DNA from 4 places in the Aeromicrobium sp. EU05-FHT14F07 genome. Region 1 is predicted to be linked to each of the others. Evidence: riboswitches for the same ligand, from Rfam matches in the RefSeq annotation. Region 1 holds a riboswitch; each other region holds the start of a gene.
What was found. Region 1 has a riboswitch for cobalamin ahead of AC3WRM_RS16145 (ABC transporter substrate-binding protein). Riboswitches for the same ligand answer to the same signal wherever they lie in the genome.

Region 1 (4,903 bases):
CCGCACGACGTCGGCGCCGGTGTAGTCGCGCTTCACGTTCCTCCAGCGCGGGTCGGACGCCCAGGCGGCGTCGAGCTGCTCGGCGGTGGGGGCGGGGTTCTGGTTCGTCATCGTGGCTCCTGGTGCAGTGCTCCCGGTCCGGGTGATCCGGGGCGTCTCGGGATCCAGTGCAGCGGCCGTCCCGCCCGAGGTGAAGTCACGCAGTCCGCCAGGTTCTGACAACCAAGACCACCGCTTTTGCCAAGATTGCGAAGGCTCGACCTTTCACAGATCGCCTACGGTGAGCCCATGGACAAGCTCTACGCAGGTGCGCGGCTGCGTCGACTGCGCGAGGAGCGCGGCCTCAGCCAGGTCGAGCTCGCACGGATCCTGGCCATCTCGGCCAGCTACCTGAACCAGATCGAGCACGACACCCGTCCGCTGACGGTCACCGTGCTGGTGCGGCTCACCGAGGTCTTCGGCGTCGACCCGGCGTTCTTCAGCCCCCGCGACACCGCCCGCCAGCTCGCGGAGCTGCGAGAGGCGCTGCCGGAGGCCAGCGGCGCCACCGGCCTGCCGCTGTCGGACCTGCAGCAGGTCGCCGGGTCCATGCCCGAGGTCGCGGAGGCGATCGTGCAGCTGCACCGGCGCTACCGCGACGCCGTCGCCCACCTGGAGGCCGTGACCGACCGCCGCGCCGCCTCGCAGGCCCTCATGCCGCACGAGCACGTCCGCGACTTCTTCTACCGGCACCAGAACTACATCGACCCTGTCGACCGGGCCGCGGAGGACCTGGCGCGGTCCATCGGGACACGACGCCTCGAGGTCCGCCGCCACCTGCGACGTCACCTGCAGACCGCTCACGGCGTCACCGTCGCGGCCAGTGCGGCCGACGGTCGCAGCACCCTCGAGTACGACGAGGCCACACGCACGCTCCGTCTCGCGCCCGACCTCCGCCCTGGGCAGCAGGCGTTCCGCATGGCGACACAGCTCGCCTACCTGGAGGCGGGCGACGTCCTCGACGCCGTCCTCGACGCCGAGACCTGGCCGGACGACACCACCCGCGCCCTGGCGCGGATCGGTCTGGCCCACTACTTCGCCGGCGCGCTGATCCTGCCCTACCGCCCCTTCTTCCGCGCCGCCGAGCGGCTGCGCTACGACGTCGAGGTGCTCGCCGAGCACTTCGGCGTCGGCTACGAGACCGTCGCTCACCGGCTGAGCACGCTGCAGCGGTCCGAGCTGCGCGGCGTGCCGTTCATCTTCGTGCGGGTCGACAAGGCGGGGAACATCTCCAAGCGCGTGTCGGCCACGGGCTTCCACTTCTCGCGCAGCGGCGGCACCTGCCCGCTCTGGAACGTCTACGACGCCTTCGCCTCCCCCGGACAGGTCGACGTGCAGGTGGCGGAGATGCCCGACGGCCAGCGCTACCTGTGGGTGGCCCGGACCGTCACCCGGCGGCGCGGCGGCTACGGCAGCGCGGCCAAGACGTTCGTCATCGGGCTGGGCTGCGAGCTGCGCCAGGCCGGGCGCCTGGTCTACAGCGCGGGGCTCGACCTCGCCCAGCCGGACGTCATGCCGATCGGACCTGGCTGTCGCACGTGCGACCGCCCTCGCTGCCCGCAGCGTGCCGCCCCGCCGATCGGCCGACCGCTCCAGGTCGACGAGCACCGCAGCTCCTTCGACCCGTACGGGGTCGGTCGACCGGCCTGAGCACGATGCGCCCTCGGCACGTGGTCGCTCGTCGCCTCGGTGCTGCTACGGTGCGGCTGCCAGTCGCGTCCGGCCACGGTCGGACCAGGGAACCCGGTGGGAATCCGGGACTGACGCGCAGCGGTGTGGGTGACGGGCCAGGCATGACACCACTGGACTCTCGGGTCCGGGAAGGTGCCTGGCCCGGTTGATCCCGAGTCCGAAGACCTGCTGGCCGCGGCCTCGCCGAGGTCGCGACACCCGACCCGGGGTTCTCGCGCACGGAGCCCCCGGACCCCAGAGGGCACCACCATGGCCATCCGTCGTACCCCCGTCCACCTCGCCGCCTGCCTCTCCTCGGCCCTGCTGCTGAGCGCCTGCACCGGCGCCCCCGGAGCCGACCGCTCCGACGTCGGGGGCACCGCCGGCTACCCCCTCTCCGTCGACGACTGCGGCACCACCTCCGTCGTCGACGCCCCGCCGCGTCGAGCCGTCACGATGAACCAGGGCGCGACGGAGGTCGCGCTCGCTCTCGGCCTGGAGGACAGGCTCGCCGGGACCGCCTACCTCGACGACCGGGTCGCCGACGCGCACGCCGACGCCTACTCCTCCGTCGACGTGATCGCGAAGGAGTACCCCGACCAGGAGGCCCTCCTGGCGGCCGAGCCCGACTTCGTCTACGCCTCGTACACGAGCGCGTTCGACGAGGAGACGGCAGCGTCCCGGTCCGAGCTCGCCGACCTCGGGATCGCCACCTACACCTCGCCCCTCGGCTGCCGGGACGCCGACGGCCGGGTGGCGTTCGACGACGTCTGGGACGAGGTCGAGACCGTGGCGGAGGTCTTCGACGTGACCGACCGCGCCACCGCCCTCGTGAAGCGGCAGCGCGACACCCTGACGAAGCTGGAGGACGAGGCGGCCGGGGACGGGCTCGACGTCTTCTGGTTCGACTCCGGCGACAGGACACCGCTGGCCGGGGCGGGCCAGGGCGGCCCGCAGCTCGTGCTCGACGCGGTCGGGGCCACCAACGTCTTCTCCGACGTCGACGGCGGCTGGTCCGAGGTGCCCTGGGAGGACGTCCTCGCGGCCGATCCCGACGTGATCGTGCTCGCCGACGCCTCATGGTCCTCGGCTGCGCAGAAGCGCGGCCACCTCGAGAAGGACCCGGTGCTCAGGACGCTGCGTGCCGTCCGCGAGGGTCGGTTGGTCACCGTGCCGTACAGCGCGTCGACGCCCGGCGTGCGGCTCGTGGAGGGGGCCTCGACCCTCGCCCAGCAGCTCACGGACCTGGGCTGAGGAGGCTGTCAGGATGCGGGAGACCCACCCGGTGCGGGATCGGACCGGCCCCAGGTCGGCGACGCCGGCCTGTCTCGTCCTCGTGGCCCTGCTCCTCGCGACGATGGCCGCCGCGCTGGCCGTCGGCTCGGTGAACGTGCCGCTTCACACGGTCCTCGAGGTGGTGGCGCGTCGCGTCGGGGTCGGCGACAGCGAGGTGACGCTCCTGCAGGACCGGATCGTGTGGCAGCTGCGGCTCCCCCGCATGGTCGGCGCGGCCGCGGTCGGTGCCGGACTCGCCGTCACCGGAGCCGTGCTGCAGTCCCTCACCCGCAACGAGCTGGCGGATCCCTACCTGCTCGGCATCTCCAGCGGAGCCGCGGTCGGCGCGGTCTGCGTGCTGGTCCTCGGAGTCGGGGCCGGCGCCCTCGCGTCGACCGCGTCCCTGACGCTCGGCGCCTTCCTCGGGGCGCTCGGGGCGCTCGGTCTCGTGCTGGCGCTGGCCGCGGGTCGTTCCGGTGTGCTGCCACCCTCGCGGACCGTCCTCGCCGGCGTCGTGGTCGGTCAGCTCTGTGCGGCCTTCACCTCCTTCGTGGTCCTGTCCGACGGCGACGGCCAGGCCGCACGACGCGTCCTCTCGTGGACCCTCGGCTCGCTCGCGGGCGTCCGCTGGCCCACGGCTCTGGTGCTCGTGGGCGTGACGTCTGCTGGGCTCCTGCTGGTGCTGTCGTTCACCAGGCACCTTGACGCGTTCGCCTTCGGGGAGACCGCCGCCCGCTCGCTCGGCGTGCCGGTCGAACGGACGCGGTGGGTCCTCATGGCGGGCACCGCGCTGCTTACCGCCTGCCTCGTCGCGTTGTCGGGAGCGATCGGCTTCGTGGGTCTCGTGGTGCCGCACGTCGTCAGGCTCCTGGTGGGCTCGGCCCACGCCGTGGTGCTGCCGCTCAGCGCGATCACGGGCGCACTCCTGCTCGTCGCGGCGGACCTGGCGGCCCGCAGCACCCTGGAGAACCAGGAGGTCCCGGTCGGCATCGTGACGGCGGTCGTCGGGGCGCCGTTCCTCGCCTGGTTGCTGCGACGTGAGGCGAGGGGCACGTGAGCGCCGCGCCCGCCCGACTGGTCGCCGATGGCGTCTCGTGGACCGCCCCCGAGGGGGTGCCGGTCCTGCGTGACGTCGACCTCGTCGCGTCCCGGGGACGCGTCACCGGCCTCCTCGGTCCGAACGGGTCCGGCAAGACCACGCTGCTGCACGTCCTGGCCGGTCTTCGCCGCCCCGCCACAGGTCGGGTGACCCTCGACGACCACGACGTGCACGGCCTCTCCCCCGGCGCCCGGTCCCGGTCGGTCGCCGTGCTCGAGCAGCACGCGACGACCAGTCTCGACCTCGGGGTGCGTCAGGTCGTGGAGCTCGGCCGCGTCCCGCACCGCTCACGCTGGAGCCTGGCGCGCGACGACGCCGAGGAGGTCGTCGAGCAGGCCATGCGCCTGTGCGGGGTCACCGCCCTGGCCGCACGGCGCTGGTCCAGCCTCTCCGGCGGTGAACGGCAGCGGGTCCAGCTCGCCCGAGCGCTCGCCCAGCAGCCACGTCTGCTCGTCCTCGACGAGCCCACGAACCACCTCGACCTGGGCCACCAGATCGACTTCCTCGCCACCGTCCGGTCCCTCGGCACGACGGTCGTCGCGGCGCTGCACGACCTCGAGCACGCGGCCGCGTTCTGCGACCACCTCGTCGTGCTCGACCACGGACGGGTCGTCGCCTCCGGCGACGTGGGGGACGTGCTGACGTCGGACCTTCTCGACCGCGTGTACGGCGTGACAGCCGACGTCGAGCGGCACCCCGTCGTCGACCGCCCCCACGTGGTGTGGAGCGGGACGTCTCGGGCCCTGGGTCAGCCGGAGGCGCCGTGACCGAGCTCGTGCTGGTGGCGATGTCCGTCGACGCCGCCGCCCGCGTCGACGA
Region 2 (4,903 bases), on a different contig from region 1:
CCGGGGTGTGGCGCGCGTCTCATGGTGCGAACGCGGGCGGGGTCGGCGTTCGGTGCTGCGTCCTGCCCCGGCGCCGCGCCGGCACGACGTCGTACCGTTCACCCGTGACCGTCGAGCCCGTGAGCACCCCGTCCGCCGTCCGTCCTCCCGACCCGGCGGTCCACGCCGCCGCGGTCGAGCGGCTCGCGGGCCTGGCCACGCCTCCCGGGGCGCTGGGCCGGCTCGGCGACCTCGCCTGCTGGGTGGCCGCGACGCAGGGCGAGGTGCCGCCGCGTCCCGTCGACCAGGTGCGGGCGGTCGTGCTCGCCGGTGACCACGGCGTGACCGCGTCGGGTGTCTCCGCCTTCCCGAGCGCCGTCACGCCGGCGATGGTCCGCACGTTCGCCGCCGGACGCGCGGGGGCGAGCGTCCTCGCGGCCCAGCACGGCGTGAGCCTGCGCGTGCTCGACCTCGGCGTCGACGACGACCTCGCCGACCTGCCTGACGCGGTGCGCGCCCACAAGGTGCGGCGGGGCAGCGGGTCGATCGACGTCGAGGACGCGCTGACGATGGACGAGACGGTCCGGGCGCTGGCTGCGGGGCGGACGATCGCGGAGGAGGAGATCGCCGCGGGCGCCCAGCTGCTGGTCACGGGCGACATGGGCATCGGCAACACGACCCCGACGGCCGCGCTGGTCGCCGCGTCGCTCGGGCTGCCGGGGGCGGAGGTCGTCGGACGTGGCACGGGCATCGACGACGCGTCGCTGGTGCGCAAGGGCGAGGTCGTGCAGGCGGCGCTCGACCGCGCGGGCGACCGCGTGGCGGACCCCGTGCAGCGGCTGGCCGCGCTCGGCAGCGCCGACCTCGCGGCGACGGTGGGGTTCCTCGTCGCGGCCGCCGAGGCCGGTGTGCCGGTGCTGCTTGACGGCCTGATCTCCGTCGCGTGCGCGCTCACCGCCGACGACCTCGCGCCTGGTGCGTCGGCGTGGTTCGCCGCCGGGCACCGCTCGACCGAGCCGGCGCAGTCGCTCGCGCTGGAGAAGCTGGGCCTCGAGCCGCTGCTCGACCTCGGCCTGCGTCTCGGCGAGGGCAGCGGTGCGCTCGCGGCCGTCCCGCTGGTGCGCTCCGCCGCCCTCCTGCTGCGCGACGTCGCCCTGCTGTCGGAGGTGCTCGGCTAGCGCCGGTCGGGCACGACGCCCAGGTCGCGCAGACCCTGCGCGAGCTGCTCGATGCCGTCGACGTTGCGGATCGACGGGTCCATCGTCGTGCCGCCGAGCACGACGTAGCGACGCTTCTTGACGGCGGTGAGCTGACGCGCGACGGGGTCGGACTCGAGGAAGCGGATCTTGGCCGCCGCGCTGTCGCCGTCGCCGCCGCGCTCGAGGTCGGCGAGCACGAGGACGGTCGGGTCGGCGTCGAGGATCGACTCCCAGCTCGTCTCGGGCCAGAGCCGCTCGTTGTCGCCGAACGCGTTGGTGGCGCCGACGGCGCGCGTCATCAGGCCCGGTGCGCCGCAGCACCCGGCCATGTACGGGCTCTTCGTCGACGCGTACCACCAGCCGAGCGTCACGTCGTCGGCGTCGAGGTCGACGGTGACCTTCCGGGCGCGCTCCCGCAGCTCGGCGACGAGCCGGTCGCCGCGCTCCTCGACGCCGGTCAGGCGCGACACGTCGCCGATCTCGGCGTACAGGTCGTCGAGGGTGAGCGGCTCGTCGTGCGGGGCGTCCTGGCCGCCGCACTCGCTGGGCGACTGGTACGTGGGGATGCCGACCTGGTCGAACTTCGCGCGCGGCGCGACGCCCTCGCCGGTGAACGCGTAGGCGAAGGTGGCGTAGACGAGGTCGGGCTCGAGCGAGAGCATCGACTCGAAGCCGGGGAACTCGGCGTCGAGGGCCTTCGTCCTGCGGGCCTCGGCCTTCAGCTGGGGCAGGAAGTCGTGGTCGCTGACGCCGTAGCCGGCCATGCGGTCGGCGAGGCCGAGGCTCAGCAGCAGCTCGGTGGCGGGCTGGTTGATGGCGACGATGCGCCGGGGCGGGGCCTGCTCGGTGACGTCGTGCCCGCAGTTCTCGACGGTGACCGGGAACCCGGCCGCGGCGGACGCGTCGTCGGTGGGTCCCGGTGACGAGGAGCCGCAGGCGGCGAGCGGCGCGGCGAGGCTGAGTGCGGCCACGAGGGCGGTGGTGCGGCGCGGTCGCACGCGGACGGGGGAGGGCATGGGGTCTCGTCTCGGGTCCGGGGGCTCCGTGCGCGAGAGCCCCGTGTCGGGTGACGCCGCCCCGGCGGGGTGGCGGCCAGCAGGTCTTCGGACTCGGGGTCGCGGTGACGGACCGCCTTCCCAGGAGCGAGCTCCCAGTGGCGTCGTGGTCCGCCACGTCTCCCACACCGCTGCGCGTCAGTCCCGGAGTCGCACCGGGTTCCCTGACCCTCGAGAGGGTGACTGGCGCGCTCACCGTAGCAGCGGCGGGGGTGCCGGGCCCCGGACGGCGAGGGGGCGCGGGGGTGCCGGGCCCCGAGCGGCGAGAGGGTGCGGGGGTGCCGGGCCCCGGGTGGCGAACGGGAGCGGCGAGGGGGTGCCCCGACGGTGTGCTGCTACCGTGCGAGCGCCACGTGAGGGAACCCGGTCGAAGTCCGGGACTGACGCGCAACGGTAGGGGCCACGGCCCGAGTCCGACACCCGGTGGCGACCCGCGGCGTCCGCCGCGGGGCTCCCGACGGGTCTCGCGACACGGACCCCTGAGCGAAGGATCGCGATGCGACCACGCCGCCCCCTCTCCCTCCTCGCGACGGCCGCGCTCGCTGCGCCCCTGCTCGCGGGCTGCGGCTCCTCGACGACGTCGGCCCCGTCGTCCGACGCCCGCGGTGAGGCCGCCGGGTTCCCCGCCCGCGTCGAGCGGTGCGACCGGACGGTCACGGTCGACGCGCCGCCGCAGCGGATCGCGTCGTTGAACCAGGGCAGCACGGAGATCCTGCTGAGCCTCGGGCTCGCGGACCGGATGGTGGGCGCCGCCGGCTGGACCGACCCGATCCTGCCGTCGCTGGCCGACGAGAACGAGACGGTCGACCGGCTGGCCGACCAGGCGCCGTCGTTCGAGGAGCTGCTCGCCGTCGAGCCCGACCTGGTGACCGCGTCGTTCGCGAACACGCTGAGCGAGGGCGGGGTCGCCACGCCGCGGCAGCTGGCGGACGTCGGGGTGCCGGCGTACCTGTCGGCCGCGGAGTGCGAGAAGTCCGACTTCGGCGGCGGCGACGGTGCCCGCGACCGGCCGCTGGAGATGTCGACGATCTACGCCGAGGTGCGCGACCTGGCCGCGCTGACGGGCACCCGGGAGCGCGGCGAGGAGCTCGTGGCGTCGCTCCAGCAGCGGCTCGAGACGGCGTCGCGCGCGCAGTTCGACGGTGTGTCGGTCTTCTACTGGTTCGCCAACGCCGAGGCGCCGTACGGCGCGGGGTGCTGCGGCGGTCCCGGCATCGTCACCCGCGCGCTCGGCCTCACGAACGTCTTCGAGGACCAGGAGGCGGAGTGGCCGCAGATCGGCTGGGAGTCGATCGCCGCCGCCGACCCCGACGTGCTCGTCGTCGGCGACCTGACGCGTAGGAGCCAGACCGCCGAGACGGCGCGCGCCAAGATCGCCTTCCTCGAGTCCAACCCCGTCACCCGACGCATGACGGCGGTGCGGGAGAAGCGGTACGTGCTGCTGCCGGGGGCCGCCCTGAACCCGTCGATCCGCACCGTCGACGCGGTCGAGACGGTGTCCGAGGGGCTGCGCCGCCTGGGGTTCGAGCCGTCGTGACGCTCCTGCCCACCGCGCTGCGCAGGACGGCGCCCCCGACCCCGGGACGTTCGCGTCCGGCGCGAGTCGGGCGCGCGGCCCTGCTGTGGTCGGCCGCGCTCGTCGGCCTGCTGGTCTCGATCGCGGTCGCCACGACGATCGGACCGTCCGGTCTCGGTCCGGGCGACGCCTTCGCGGTCGCGCTGTCGCGCCTGGGGGTGGCGCCGTCGGGTCTCACGGGGATCCAGGAGGCGATCATCTGGGACCTGCGCCTGCCGCGAGCGGTGCTGGCGGCCGCGTGCGGGGCGGGGCTGGCCCTGTGCGGCGTGGTGCTGCAGTCGCTGCTGCGCAACCCGCTGGCCGACCCGTTCGTGCTCGGCGTCTCCTCGGGCGCCTCGACCGGCGCGGTCGCCATCGTCGTGCTCGGAGTGGGCGCCGGCGCCGCGACCCTGGCCTCGGGTGCGTTCGTGGGGGCGCTGCTCGCCTTCGCGCTGGTGCTGCTGCTCGGCACGCTGGCGGGCGGCACGACCGACCGGATGATCCTCGCCGGTGTCGCGGCGACGCAGCTGTTCTCGGCGCTGACGTCGTTCATCGTCTTCACCGCGGCCGACGCGGAGCAGACCCGCGGCGTGCTGTTCTGGCTGCTCGGGTCGCTGGGCACGGCGTCGTGGCGCGACGTCGTCGTGTGCGGGAGCGTGGTGCTCGTCGGGCTGCTGCTGTGCTGGCTCGCGGCGGGCTCGCTCGACGCGTTCACGTTCGGCGAGGACGCCGCCTCGGCGCTGGGCGTCTCCGTGCAGCGCACCCGGCTGCTGCTGCTCGTGGTCACCGCGCTCATGACGGCCGTCATCGTGTCGACGTCGGGGGCGATCGGCTTCGTCGGGCTGGTGCTGCCGCACGCGGCCCGCGCGGTGGTCGGCGCGCGGCACCGCGTGCTGCTCCCGGTGTCCGCGGTGCTGGGGGCGGTGTTCCTGGTGTGGGTCGACGTCGGCGCGCGGACGGTCATCGCACCGCAGGAGCTGCCGGTCGGCGTCGCGACGGCGCTCGTGGGCGTGCCGGCGTTCGTCGTGATCCTGGTGAGGAGGCGGCGTCGTGGCTGAGGCGGGACGGGCATGAGCATCCTGGCGGTCGACGTGCGGTGGGGCGTGCGCGGCAAG
Region 3 (4,903 bases), on a different contig from region 1:
GAACGTCGAGACCGGGCGGGGGTCGTCGCCCGCCGCCCTGACCCGGGCCAGCTGCTCCGCGGTGAAGAACCCGATGCACGACATGCTCGCCCGCCCCTCAGGAACCCGCGCGGGCGTTGACCTCGTAGGAGGTGTTGATCGACTCGAAGAAGTTGACGAGCTGCAGCGTGTCGTTGGCGGTTGCCATCCACTTGGCCGGGTTCGCCACGCCGTAGTGCGGCTCGAAGCCGAGCTCCTCCAGGCGCCGGTCGGCGAGGTAGCGGACGTAGGTGTTGATGTAGTCGGCGTTGAGCCCGAGGATCCCGTGCGGCAGGAGGTCGCGGTTGTAGGCCTCCTCCATCGCGACCGCGTCGAGGATCATCTGCCGGATCTCCGCGGCGAACTCCTCGGTGGCGATCTCGGGGTTCTCGTCGAGGACCGTGAGGACCAGGTTGATGCCGAACTTCAGGTGCAGGCTCTCGTCGCGCACGATCCAGTCGACGAGGGAGCCGAAGTTGCGCAGCAGGTTCCGCTGGCGGAAGCTCAGCGCCACCATGAAGCCGGAGTAGAACCAGATCCCCTCGAGGATCACGTTGTAGGCGACGAGGTTGCGCACGAAGTCCTGCTTGCCCTCGGTGGTCGTGATGTCGAGGGTCTGCTCGGTCATCCGCTGGATGAAGCGCACCTCGAAGGCCTCCTTCGCGGCCATCGAGGGGACGTTCACGTGCGACTCGTACGCCGCGACCCGGTCGATCGGGAACGTCTCCAGCACGTACTCGAAGCTCATGCAGTGGTTCGCCTCCTCCCACATCTGCTTCGCGAGGTAGAGGTGGCACTCCGCCGCGTTGACGTAGGGGTACACGCCGAACGCGAGCGCCTTGTTGACGAGCAGCTCGTTCGGGTTGAAGTAGCTCATGAGGAAGGTCAGCGCGTGGCGCTCGTCGTCGCTCATGCGCTCGAAGTCGGCGAGGTCCTCGCCGAGCTGCACCTCGTTGGGGAACCACGTGTTGGCGACGGCCTGGTCGTACAGCTCCATCGCCCACGGGTAGGTGACGGGCTTGAGCAGCAGGCCTTCCTGGATGCCGGTGCCGAGGATGGGCATGGGGGTGTCTCGCTCTCTCCCTGAGCGTGACGTTCGCGGGCTGATCGGGGCCGATCCGGCCCGCAAACGTCACACTCAGCGGTGGGGTGGGGTGGTGGCTACTGGCAGGACTCGCACTGCAGGCGTTCCTGCGGGTCGATCGGGCAGGCGGACCCGTCGACGACGTCGAGCTCCTGGACCGCGTCGGGGACGACGGGCGTCGGCTCCTCGACGACTGTGGTCAGGGTCGGGGCCGGTGCCGGGGCCGCGGTGGCGGCGCCGAACCCGCGGCGGGCGCCGAAGCCCCGTCCGCTCGACGTCGCCGCACCCTGGGGGGTGACCGCCTCGGCCTTGTTGACCTTGACGGTGCTCTGCTCGGCCGTGTGCCGCGGCATCATGTGCAGGTAGTAGGTGGTCTTGACACCCATCCGCCACGCCGCGGCGTACAGCTCCACCATGTCCCCGACGTCGCGGCTGGCGAGGTAGATGTTGCGGCTGATGGCCTGGTCGATCCACTTCTGTGCGCGGGCCGCCACCTGGAGGAACGCGTACGGCGACAGCTGGAAGCTGGTCCGGTAGATCTCGACGAGGTCGGCGGGTGCGCCCTCGACCTTCGACAGGTCGCCCTGGTGGCGCAGCAGGTCCTCGCGCAGCGTCTCCCAGAGGCCGCGTTCGCGCAGATCCTCGACGAGGTTGCGGTTGACCTCGAGGAACTTGCCCGCGGCCGTCGCCCGGCTGAAGATCTGGCTGAACTGCGGGTCCAGGCCGGGCGTGGTGCCGGCGACGAGGCCGATCGAGGCGGTCGGCGCGATGGCCATGAGGGTGGAGTTGCGGATGCCGCCGCTGACCTTGGCGCGCAGCGTGTCCCAGTCCAGGCGGGAGCGGCGCGTGACGTCGACGGGCACGCCGCGGTCGGCCTGGAGCAGGTCGAGGGAGTCGAACGGGACGAGGCCCTGGCTCCAGCGCGACCCGGCGAAGTTGGGGTACGCGCCCCGCTCGCGGGCGAGGTCGGCCGAGGCGTCGATCGCGTGCCAGCTGACGAACTCCATGACCTCGTCCATGAGGTCGTAGGCGCGCTCGCTCTCGTAGGACCAGCCGAACCGCTCCACGACGTCGGTGAAGCCCATGACGCCGAGCCCGAGCGCGCGGTTCTCCTCGTTGGAGCGCTCCGACTCCGGCACCGAGCTGATGGTGATGTCGATGAGGTTGTCGAGCTGGCGGACGGCGAGCCGGGTGGACTCGGCGAGCCGGTCCCAGTCGACGCGCGCGTCGCCACGGCGTCCGAGCACGTGCCGCGAGAGGTTGATCGACGCCAGGTTGCAGACGCTGATGTTCTCGCGGTCCTGCGGCAGGCAGATCTCGGTGCACAGGTTCGACAGGTGGATCGTGCCGGTGTTCTGGTTCAGGGCGCGGGTGTTGACGGTGTCCTTCCACGTCAGCCACGGGTGCGACGTCGTCTGCAGCGTCGTGAGGATGGCGCGGAACTGCTCGCGTGCCTTCAGCTTCTTGTGCCGGATCTCGCCGCGCTCGGCCTGCGCCGCGTACTCGGCGTACCGGCGGCTGAACGCCTGGCCGAACAGCTCGGGCAGGTCGCCGACGTCGAGCGGGTCGAAGAGGTACCAGTCGGCGTCGGCCTCGACCCGCTTCATGAACTCGTCGGAGATCCAGACCGCCGTGTTGGCCGTGCGGGTGCGCCGGTAGGGGTCGCCGGAGTTCTGCCGCAGGTCGAGGAACTGGCCGAAGTCGAGGTGCCAGTTCTCCATGTAGAAGCACAGGGCGCCGAACTTCTTGCCGCCGCGGCTCACGGCGCGCAGCGTCGAGTCGATGGTGTGCATGAACGGGATGGGCCCCGTCGACGTCGTGTTGTTCGAGCGGATGGGCGAGCCCTCGGCGCGCAGTTGCGTGACCGACAGGCCGATGCCGCCCGTGCCCTTCGTCAGCCACATGACGTCGCGGACGCTCTTGGCGATGTGCTCGATGTCGTCCTCCATCTGCATGACGAAGCAGTTGGAGAGCTGGCTGTAGGACGTGCCCGCGTTGACCAGGGTGGAGCCGGCGGCGAGGTACTCCAGCCGCGACATCTTGTCGTAGAACGCCAGCGCGGCCGACGTGGCGTCCTCCTCGTTCAGCGCGAGGCCCATCGCCACGCGCATCCAGAAGAACTGCGGCACCTCCAGGGGCGTGCCGTCGGGCTCGGTGATCATGTAGCGGTTGCGCATGGTCTGCGCGCCGACGTAGCGCAGCAGGTCGTCGCGGTCGGGGTCGAGGGCCGACCCGAGCCGCTCCAGGTCGAACGCCTCGGCCAGCCGCTCGTCGAGCAGTCCCAGCTCGACGCCGCGCAGGATCGCGCGCACGAACGCCGGACCGTGGAAGGCGTACACCTCGTCGCGGGTGACGCCCTCGCCGAAGATCTTCTTGTAGAGCGTCTTGACCAGCAGGCGCGACGCGATCGTGTCGAAGGCCGGGTCGTCCTTGACGTTCTGCAGCGCGACGCCGATGACGGCCTCGTCGAGCTGCTCGCTGGTGATGCCGTCGAACAGCGTGATCTCCAGCTCGGCGCGCAGCTGCGTGGCCCGGGAGACCTGGTCGGGCAGCCCGGTGGCCGCCTCCTCGATGGACTTCGCGATCTCGTAGCCGTCGTAGTCGGCTCGGCTGCCGTCGCGCTTGATGACGGTGATGGTCATCGGTTCACCCCTCGTGAACTCGTCGTGACTGACGCAGTCCACGGGCACGCGGGGAGAGGAGGACGGGTCGCGGCCGTGCCACGACGTCGTCTGATCCTTGGACCTTCCCACGAGGTCGCGGACCTCCACCGGTGGCGGTGGAGCACTGGCAGGTCTTCGGACTCGCGGGCCAGGCATCGCTGCCGCCTACTGGGTGTCGCTTCCCAGGGCTGTATCTCTACAGGGACCCAGTGCTGATGACACCGTTCGTTCCCACTCACCGCTGCGGGGCAGTTCCGGTCTCTCACCGGATTCCCTCTTACGACGACCCGTCTGGCTGACGGGCCGAACCAGCTGCACGACCCACCATATACGGGGAACTACACGAATGTAACCCCTACATCTTGGGTTCATGGGAACGCCGCCTCCCCAGCGTCGTGGGGAGGCGGCGTTCGCGACGAGGTCAGAGCGCGGCGGCGGCCGCCCGGCGCTCGACGTCGGCCTGGTGCGCCCGCCACGTGCGCGCCGTGAGCCCGGTGAGGGCCAGGGCGACACCCGCCCACAGGGCCGTGCTCGTGGCGAGGGAGCCGATGCGGAAGGCGTAGAGGGTGGTGGCCGGGAAGGAGTCCGGCACCTCGTCGATGGGCGCGAGGACGAGTCCGGCGACGCCGACCACGACCAGGTAGAACAGCGCCCCGGCGACGACCGCGACCCAGGGGCCGCGGGACAGCAGGGCGCGTGCGAGGAGGACGGCGGCCACGACGGCCAGCAGGGACACGGCCACGAAGCCGAAGTACAGGGCGGTGCGCTCGCCGATCGTGTCGGCCGAGCCGACGGCCGGCGGGTTCGGCGGGTACTTCAGCCACGGGACGACCGTGTAGGCGAGGTAGGCCAGCAGCACCACGACGGCGGTCGAGCCCACGGGGCCGAGGCCCCCGAGCCGTCCGACGGCGAAGGCCGAGGCGATGCCCACGACGCCGCCGGCGACGAGGCCCACCACGATCGTGGCGGTCGCGAGGCCGGGGCCGGCCTGCTCGCCGCGGCTGATCGCGGCGTCGTCGTCGCCGTGGGAGTGTCCGCCGGACTCCTCGTGGGAGTGCGCACCCTCCTCGTGCGAGTGGTCCGCGTCGGCGGCGGCGCCGCCCGACTCCTCGAGGGCGATCGCGCGGTCGATGGGCGG
Region 4 (4,903 bases), on a different contig from region 1:
AGACCATTCTGGGCGTTCGCTGGGAGGTGGGTCGCGCTGAGCCGTTGCCGGGTGGTCTCGATACGCACCGACGAGCTCGCTGGCGCTCGCCGTCGTTGCTACTCGACCGGCGAAGCCGTCCGCTGGTCGAGTAGTGCGGGCGCGCGAGGGACGAGCGTCGCCCGTGCGTATCGAGACCACTCTGGGCGGATCGGCGTGGGTGGGGTTGCGCTGAGCCGTTGCCGGGTGGTCTCGATACGCATCGACGTGCTCGCTGGCGCTCGCCGTCGGTGCTACTCGACCAGCGAAACGTTTCGCTGGTCGAGTAGTCGGCTCCGCCGAGGGACGAGGCGTGGGGCGACGTATCGAGACCGCTCCAGACGTTCGCTGGGGGTTGGGCCGCGCTGGGCCGTTGCCGGGTGGTCTCGATACGCGGCCACGACGCTCCTTCGTCGCGCGTGCCCGCTACTCGACCGGCGGGGGGCGGCGTTTGGAGGTGCGGTCGCGGGTGGGGGAGTAGAGGTAGGACTCCGCGCCGTCGGGGCGGGCCACCGCGGGGCCGACCAGGATGACCGCGGCCTGGCGCAGACCGGCGGCCTCGACCCGGTCGGCGACGTCGGCGAGGGTGCCGCGCAGCACGACCTCGGCCTCCTGCGACGCGTTCGCCACGACGGCGACGGGGGTGTCCTCCCCGAGGACCGCGGCGAGCCGCTCAGCCAGGGGTCGCGTGCGGGTGATCGCCAGGTGCAGGGCCAGCGTCGCGCCGGTGGCGGCGAAGGCCTCCAGCTCCTCAGTCGACGGCATCGCCGTGGACCGGGCCTGCGTGCGCGTCAGCACGACCGACTGCACGACCTCGGGCACGGTCAGCTCGACCCCGAGCCGGGCGGCCGCGGCAGCGTAGGCGGGCACCCCGGGCGTGACGTCCCAGGGCACGTGCGCCGCGTCCAGGCGTCGGGTCAGCTCGTGGAGGGCGGAGTACAGCGACGGGTCGCCCGACGACAGCCGGACCACCTCCAGACCCGCGCGGTGGGCGTCGACCACGACCTCGGTGATCTGGTCGAGGTCGAGGTCCTGCGTGTCGACGAGCCGCGCGTCGGGTCGGCAGTGCTCCAGCACGGCCTCGACGTAGGTGCCGGCGTAGACGACGACGTCGGCCCGCTCCAGCAGCCGCGCGGCGCGGACGGTGAGCAGGTCGGCGGCGCCCGGTCCGGCCCCCACCACGTGCACGGTCATGCCTGTGCCCCCTTGACGACGGAGTACTGCGTGACGGCCCGGGCCGGCGTCCACGACGTGAAGGTGCCGAGCGGCGCGGCGGTCTCCACGAGCAGGCGCACCAGCTCGCCCCCGACCCTGCCGCGCCACGCGACGAGCAGCTGCTCGGTCTCGAGCGTCACGCCGTGGACGACGAGCCGTCCACCGGGTCGCAGCGCCGCCCAGCAGGCGTCGAGCACGCCGTCGACGGTGGCACCCCCGCCGACGAACACCGCGTCGGGGGCGTCGAGACCCTCGAGCGCGTCCGGCGCTGGGCCCGCCACGACGCGCAGGTCGGGGACGCCGAGCGTGCGAGCGTTCCGACCGATCCGCTCGGCCCGCTCCGGGTCGCGCTCGACCGCCACCGCCCGGCACGACGGGTGCGTGCGCGACCACTCGACGGCGACGGAGCCGGCACCGGCGCCGACGTCCCACAGCAGCGCCCCAGGGGTCGGGGCGAGGCGGGCGAGGGCGCTCGCGCGGACGTCGCGCTTGGTCACCTGGCCGTCGTGCTCGAAGGCGTCGTCGGGCAGGCCGGGCACGAGCGGCAGCACGCGGGCACCGTCGTCGACCTGCACGGCGAGCACGGTGAGCGGTCCGACGTCCGCCGACCACGTGGCGGCGACGCCGTCGACCCGGCTCTCGTCGTCCGCGCCGAGGTTCGTGAGGGCACTGAGGCCGCTCGTGCCGTACCCCTGCGACGCGAGCAGCGCGGCCACCTGCGACGGGGTCGACGCGTCGGAGCAGAGCACGAGCAGCCGGGCGCCGGGGTGCAGACGCGTGACGAGGCGGTGCACGTCGCGGCCCACCAGCGTGACCACCTCCGACGTCTCCGCCGACCACCGCATGCGGGCGCGGGCGAGCGCCGCCGACGAGACGCCGGGCAGCACCTCCACGCGGTCGGCGCCGAGCAGCGACACGAGGGTCGTCCCGATCCCCGAGACGAGCGGGTCGCCGGACGCGAGCGCGACGACCCGGCGCCCGTCCAGCTCGTCGAGCAGCGCCGGCAGTCCCTCGCGCAGCGGCGACGGCCACGTCCGACGCTCCGCCGTGACGTCGGCCGGCACGAGCGCGAGGTGCCGCTCGCCGCCGAGGAGCACCTCGGCGGCCTCGACCGCGGCGCGACGGGCGACGTCGAGGCCGGCCCAGCCGTCCGCCCCGACGCCCACGACGACGACGGGGCCGGTGGCTCGACGGGGGGTGCTCATGTCCGGCGAGGCTAGTGCCTGCACACGGACCCGGCGTGCCCCGGTAGCCTGGCTCGGACAAACTGCACACGCGCGAGGTGCCCCAGACGGTTGGGGAGAATCGGGAAGCCGGTGGAAGTCCGGCACAGGGTCCGCTGCGGTGACCACCTGGAGGTGGAAGTCCGAAGACCGGCCTCGCGCCGCACCAGCCATGGCGATCGAGCGGGAGCCCTCATGCCACAGCACTACCCCTTCACCGCCGTCGTCGGTGCCGAGCCCGACCACCTGGACGACATGGCGCTGGCCCTCGTCCTCACGACGATCTCGCCCGCGATCGGCGGGGTGCTGGTGCGCGGCGAGAAGGGCACGGCCAAGTCGACGCTCGTGCGGGCGCTCGCCGCGGTGCTCCCGCCCATCGACGTCGTGAAGGGCGACCGGTTCTCCAGCGACCCCGCCGACCCGGCACCGCTCTCGCCCGACGGTCCGTTCGGTCCCGACCCGGAGTCCGAGACGCGGCCGGTGCGGCTCGTCGAGCTGCCCGTCGGTGCCACCGAGGACCGTGTGCTCGGCTCCCTCGACCTCGAGCAGGCGCTCGGCAGCGGCGTCACCCGCTACGAGCCCGGTCTGCTCGCCCGCGCGCACCGTGGCGTGCTGTACGTCGACGAGGTCAACCTGCTGCACGACCACCTCGTCGACCTGCTGCTCGACGCCGCCGCGATGGGTCGCTCGACGGTCGAGCGCGACGGCGTGTCCGTCGAGCACGCTGCCCGGTTCGTGCTGATCGGCACCATGAACCCCGAGGAGGGCGAGCTGCGCCCGCAGCTGCTCGACCGCTTCGGCCTGGCCGTCGAGGTGGCCGCCCCGCGCGACCCGCAGGCGCGTGTGGAGGTCGTGCGCCGCCGGCTCGCGTTCGACGCCGACCCCGTCGGTTTCTCCGCCCGCTTCGCCGAGCAGGACGCCGCGCTCACCGAACGCATCAGCCGCGCGCAGCAGCTCGTGGCCGACGTCGCGCTCGACGACGCCACGCTGCTCTCGATCGCCGAGCTGTGCGCGGCCTTCGAGGTCGACGGCCTGCGTGCCGACATCGTCACCGCACGCACGGCCGCCGCGCACGCCGCCTGGCACGGCCGCACCACCATCACCCGCGACGACGTCCGCGCCGCCGCCCGCCTGGCGCTGCCACACCGCCGACGCCGCAACCCGTTCGACGAGACGGGCCTCGACGAGTCGCAGCTCGACGACCTGCTCGGACCGGACGAGCCGCCCGCAGGCGGGCCCGACGACGGTCCCGAGGGTCCCGACGACGGGGGCCCTGACGGTGGGGGTCCCGACGGCGGACCTGGAGGCACGCCCGAGAGCGCGTCGGACGCCTCGGCACCCGCCACCCCGCCCACGCCGCCCGGGGGCGACGCCCCGGAGGGTTCCGGTCAGGCGCAGGAGTCGACGGTGGGAGCCGGCGAGCCCGTGCGGGCACGGCTGCTGCAGGTCGACGGCGTCGGTGCCGGGGTCTCGGGCCGACGCTCGCGGGCGATCACCGACGACGGTCGCCGCATCGGCGCGCGCACGCCGGCGGGTCGTTCGGGCTCGCTGCACCTCGTCGAGACCGTGCGCGCCGCCGCCCCGCACCAGCACGCCCGCGGCCGTGCCGACGGCGGCCGGGTGCTGCTGCGTCCCGCCGACCTGCGCGTGGCCGTGCGCGAGGGCCGCGAGTCCAACCTCGTGCTGCTGTGCGTCGACGCCTCCGGCTCGATGGCCGCGCGCCGCCGCATGGAGCAGGTCAAGACCGCCGTCCTGTCGCTCCTGCTCGACGCGTACCAGCGTCGCGACAAGGTCGGCCTGGTGACCTTCCGCGGCGCCACCGCCTCGCTCGACCTGCCGCCCACCTCGTCGGTCGACGTCGCCGCGCGCCGGCTCGAGGAACTGCCCGCGGGCGGCCGCACGCCGCTCGCCGAGGGTCTGGCCACGGCGGCCGACGCCCTGCGCCTGGAGGCCATCCGCGACCCGCTGCGCCGGCCCCTGCTCGTCGTCGTCACCGACGGCCGGGCCACGTCGGGCCCCGACGCGCTGGCCCGTGCCCACCGCGCCGCCGACCACGTGCGCGCCACCCGCGTGGCGTCCGTCGTCGTCGACTGCGAGACCGGCGGCTTCCGCCTCGGCCTGGCCGGCGTGCTCGCCGACCGCCTCGGCGCGCAGCACCTGCCGCTCGGCGAGGTGAGCGCCGACGCGCTCACCAGCGCCGTCCGCAGCGTCAAGGAGGTGGCCTGATGCCCCAGGGCCAGCCCCTGGTCGTGCCCGACGACGGCCTCACCACCCGCCAGCGCCGCAACCGTCCGCTCGTCATGGTCCACACCGGGCCCGGCAAGGGGAAGTCGACCGCCGCGTTCGGGCTCGCGATGCGCGCCTGGAACCAGGGCTGGAAGGTCGGCGTGTTCCAGTTCGTCAAGTCCGCCAAATGGCGCGTCGGCGAGCAGAGCGTGCTCGAGCAC

Region 2: another riboswitch for cobalamin. It lies ahead of AC3WRM_RS15405 (ABC transporter substrate-binding protein); the one in region 1 lies ahead of AC3WRM_RS16145 (ABC transporter substrate-binding protein).
Region 3: another riboswitch for cobalamin. It lies ahead of AC3WRM_RS15425 (ribonucleoside-diphosphate reductase subunit alpha); the one in region 1 lies ahead of AC3WRM_RS16145 (ABC transporter substrate-binding protein).
Region 4: another riboswitch for cobalamin. It lies ahead of AC3WRM_RS15350 (magnesium chelatase subunit D family protein); the one in region 1 lies ahead of AC3WRM_RS16145 (ABC transporter substrate-binding protein).

Annotation. Positions count from the first base shown of each region.
Region 1 is NZ_JBYTCR010000021.1:23,749-28,651, reverse strand. Features, by position in the region: gene aceA (isocitrate lyase) at 1-111, opposite strand, end outside; gene AC3WRM_RS16150 (short-chain fatty acyl-CoA regulator family protein) at 289-1,689, shown strand; cobalamin riboswitch at 1,733-1,918, shown strand; gene AC3WRM_RS16145 (ABC transporter substrate-binding protein) at 1,981-2,964, shown strand; gene AC3WRM_RS16140 (FecCD family ABC transporter permease) at 2,978-4,042, shown strand; gene AC3WRM_RS16135 (ABC transporter ATP-binding protein) at 4,039-4,851, shown strand; gene AC3WRM_RS16130 ((2Fe-2S) ferredoxin domain-containing protein) at 4,848-4,903, shown strand, end outside.
Region 2 is NZ_JBYTCR010000019.1:22,031-26,933, reverse strand. Features, by position in the region: gene cobT (nicotinate-nucleotide--dimethylbenzimidazole phosphoribosyltransferase) at 105-1,157, shown strand; gene AC3WRM_RS15405 (ABC transporter substrate-binding protein) at 1,154-2,194, opposite strand; cobalamin riboswitch at 2,270-2,421, opposite strand; gene AC3WRM_RS15400 (ABC transporter substrate-binding protein) at 2,730-3,770, shown strand; gene AC3WRM_RS15395 (FecCD family ABC transporter permease) at 3,767-4,846, shown strand; gene AC3WRM_RS15390 (ABC transporter ATP-binding protein) at 4,859-4,903, shown strand, end outside.
Region 3 is NZ_JBYTCR010000019.1:27,643-32,545, reverse strand. Features, by position in the region: gene AC3WRM_RS15435 (HEAT repeat domain-containing protein) at 1-84, opposite strand, end outside; gene AC3WRM_RS15430 (ribonucleotide-diphosphate reductase subunit beta) at 98-1,081, opposite strand; gene AC3WRM_RS15425 (ribonucleoside-diphosphate reductase subunit alpha) at 1,180-3,744, opposite strand; cobalamin riboswitch at 3,875-4,094, opposite strand; gene AC3WRM_RS15420 (CbtA family protein) at 4,187-4,903, opposite strand, start outside.
Region 4 is NZ_JBYTCR010000019.1:10,493-15,395, reverse strand. Features, by position in the region: gene AC3WRM_RS15360 (cobalt-precorrin-4/precorrin-4 C(11)-methyltransferase) at 445-1,212, opposite strand; gene cbiE (precorrin-6y C5,15-methyltransferase (decarboxylating) subunit CbiE) at 1,209-2,438, opposite strand; cobalamin riboswitch at 2,497-2,629, shown strand; gene AC3WRM_RS15350 (magnesium chelatase subunit D family protein) at 2,652-4,682, shown strand; gene cobO (cob(I)yrinic acid a,c-diamide adenosyltransferase) at 4,682-4,903, shown strand, end outside.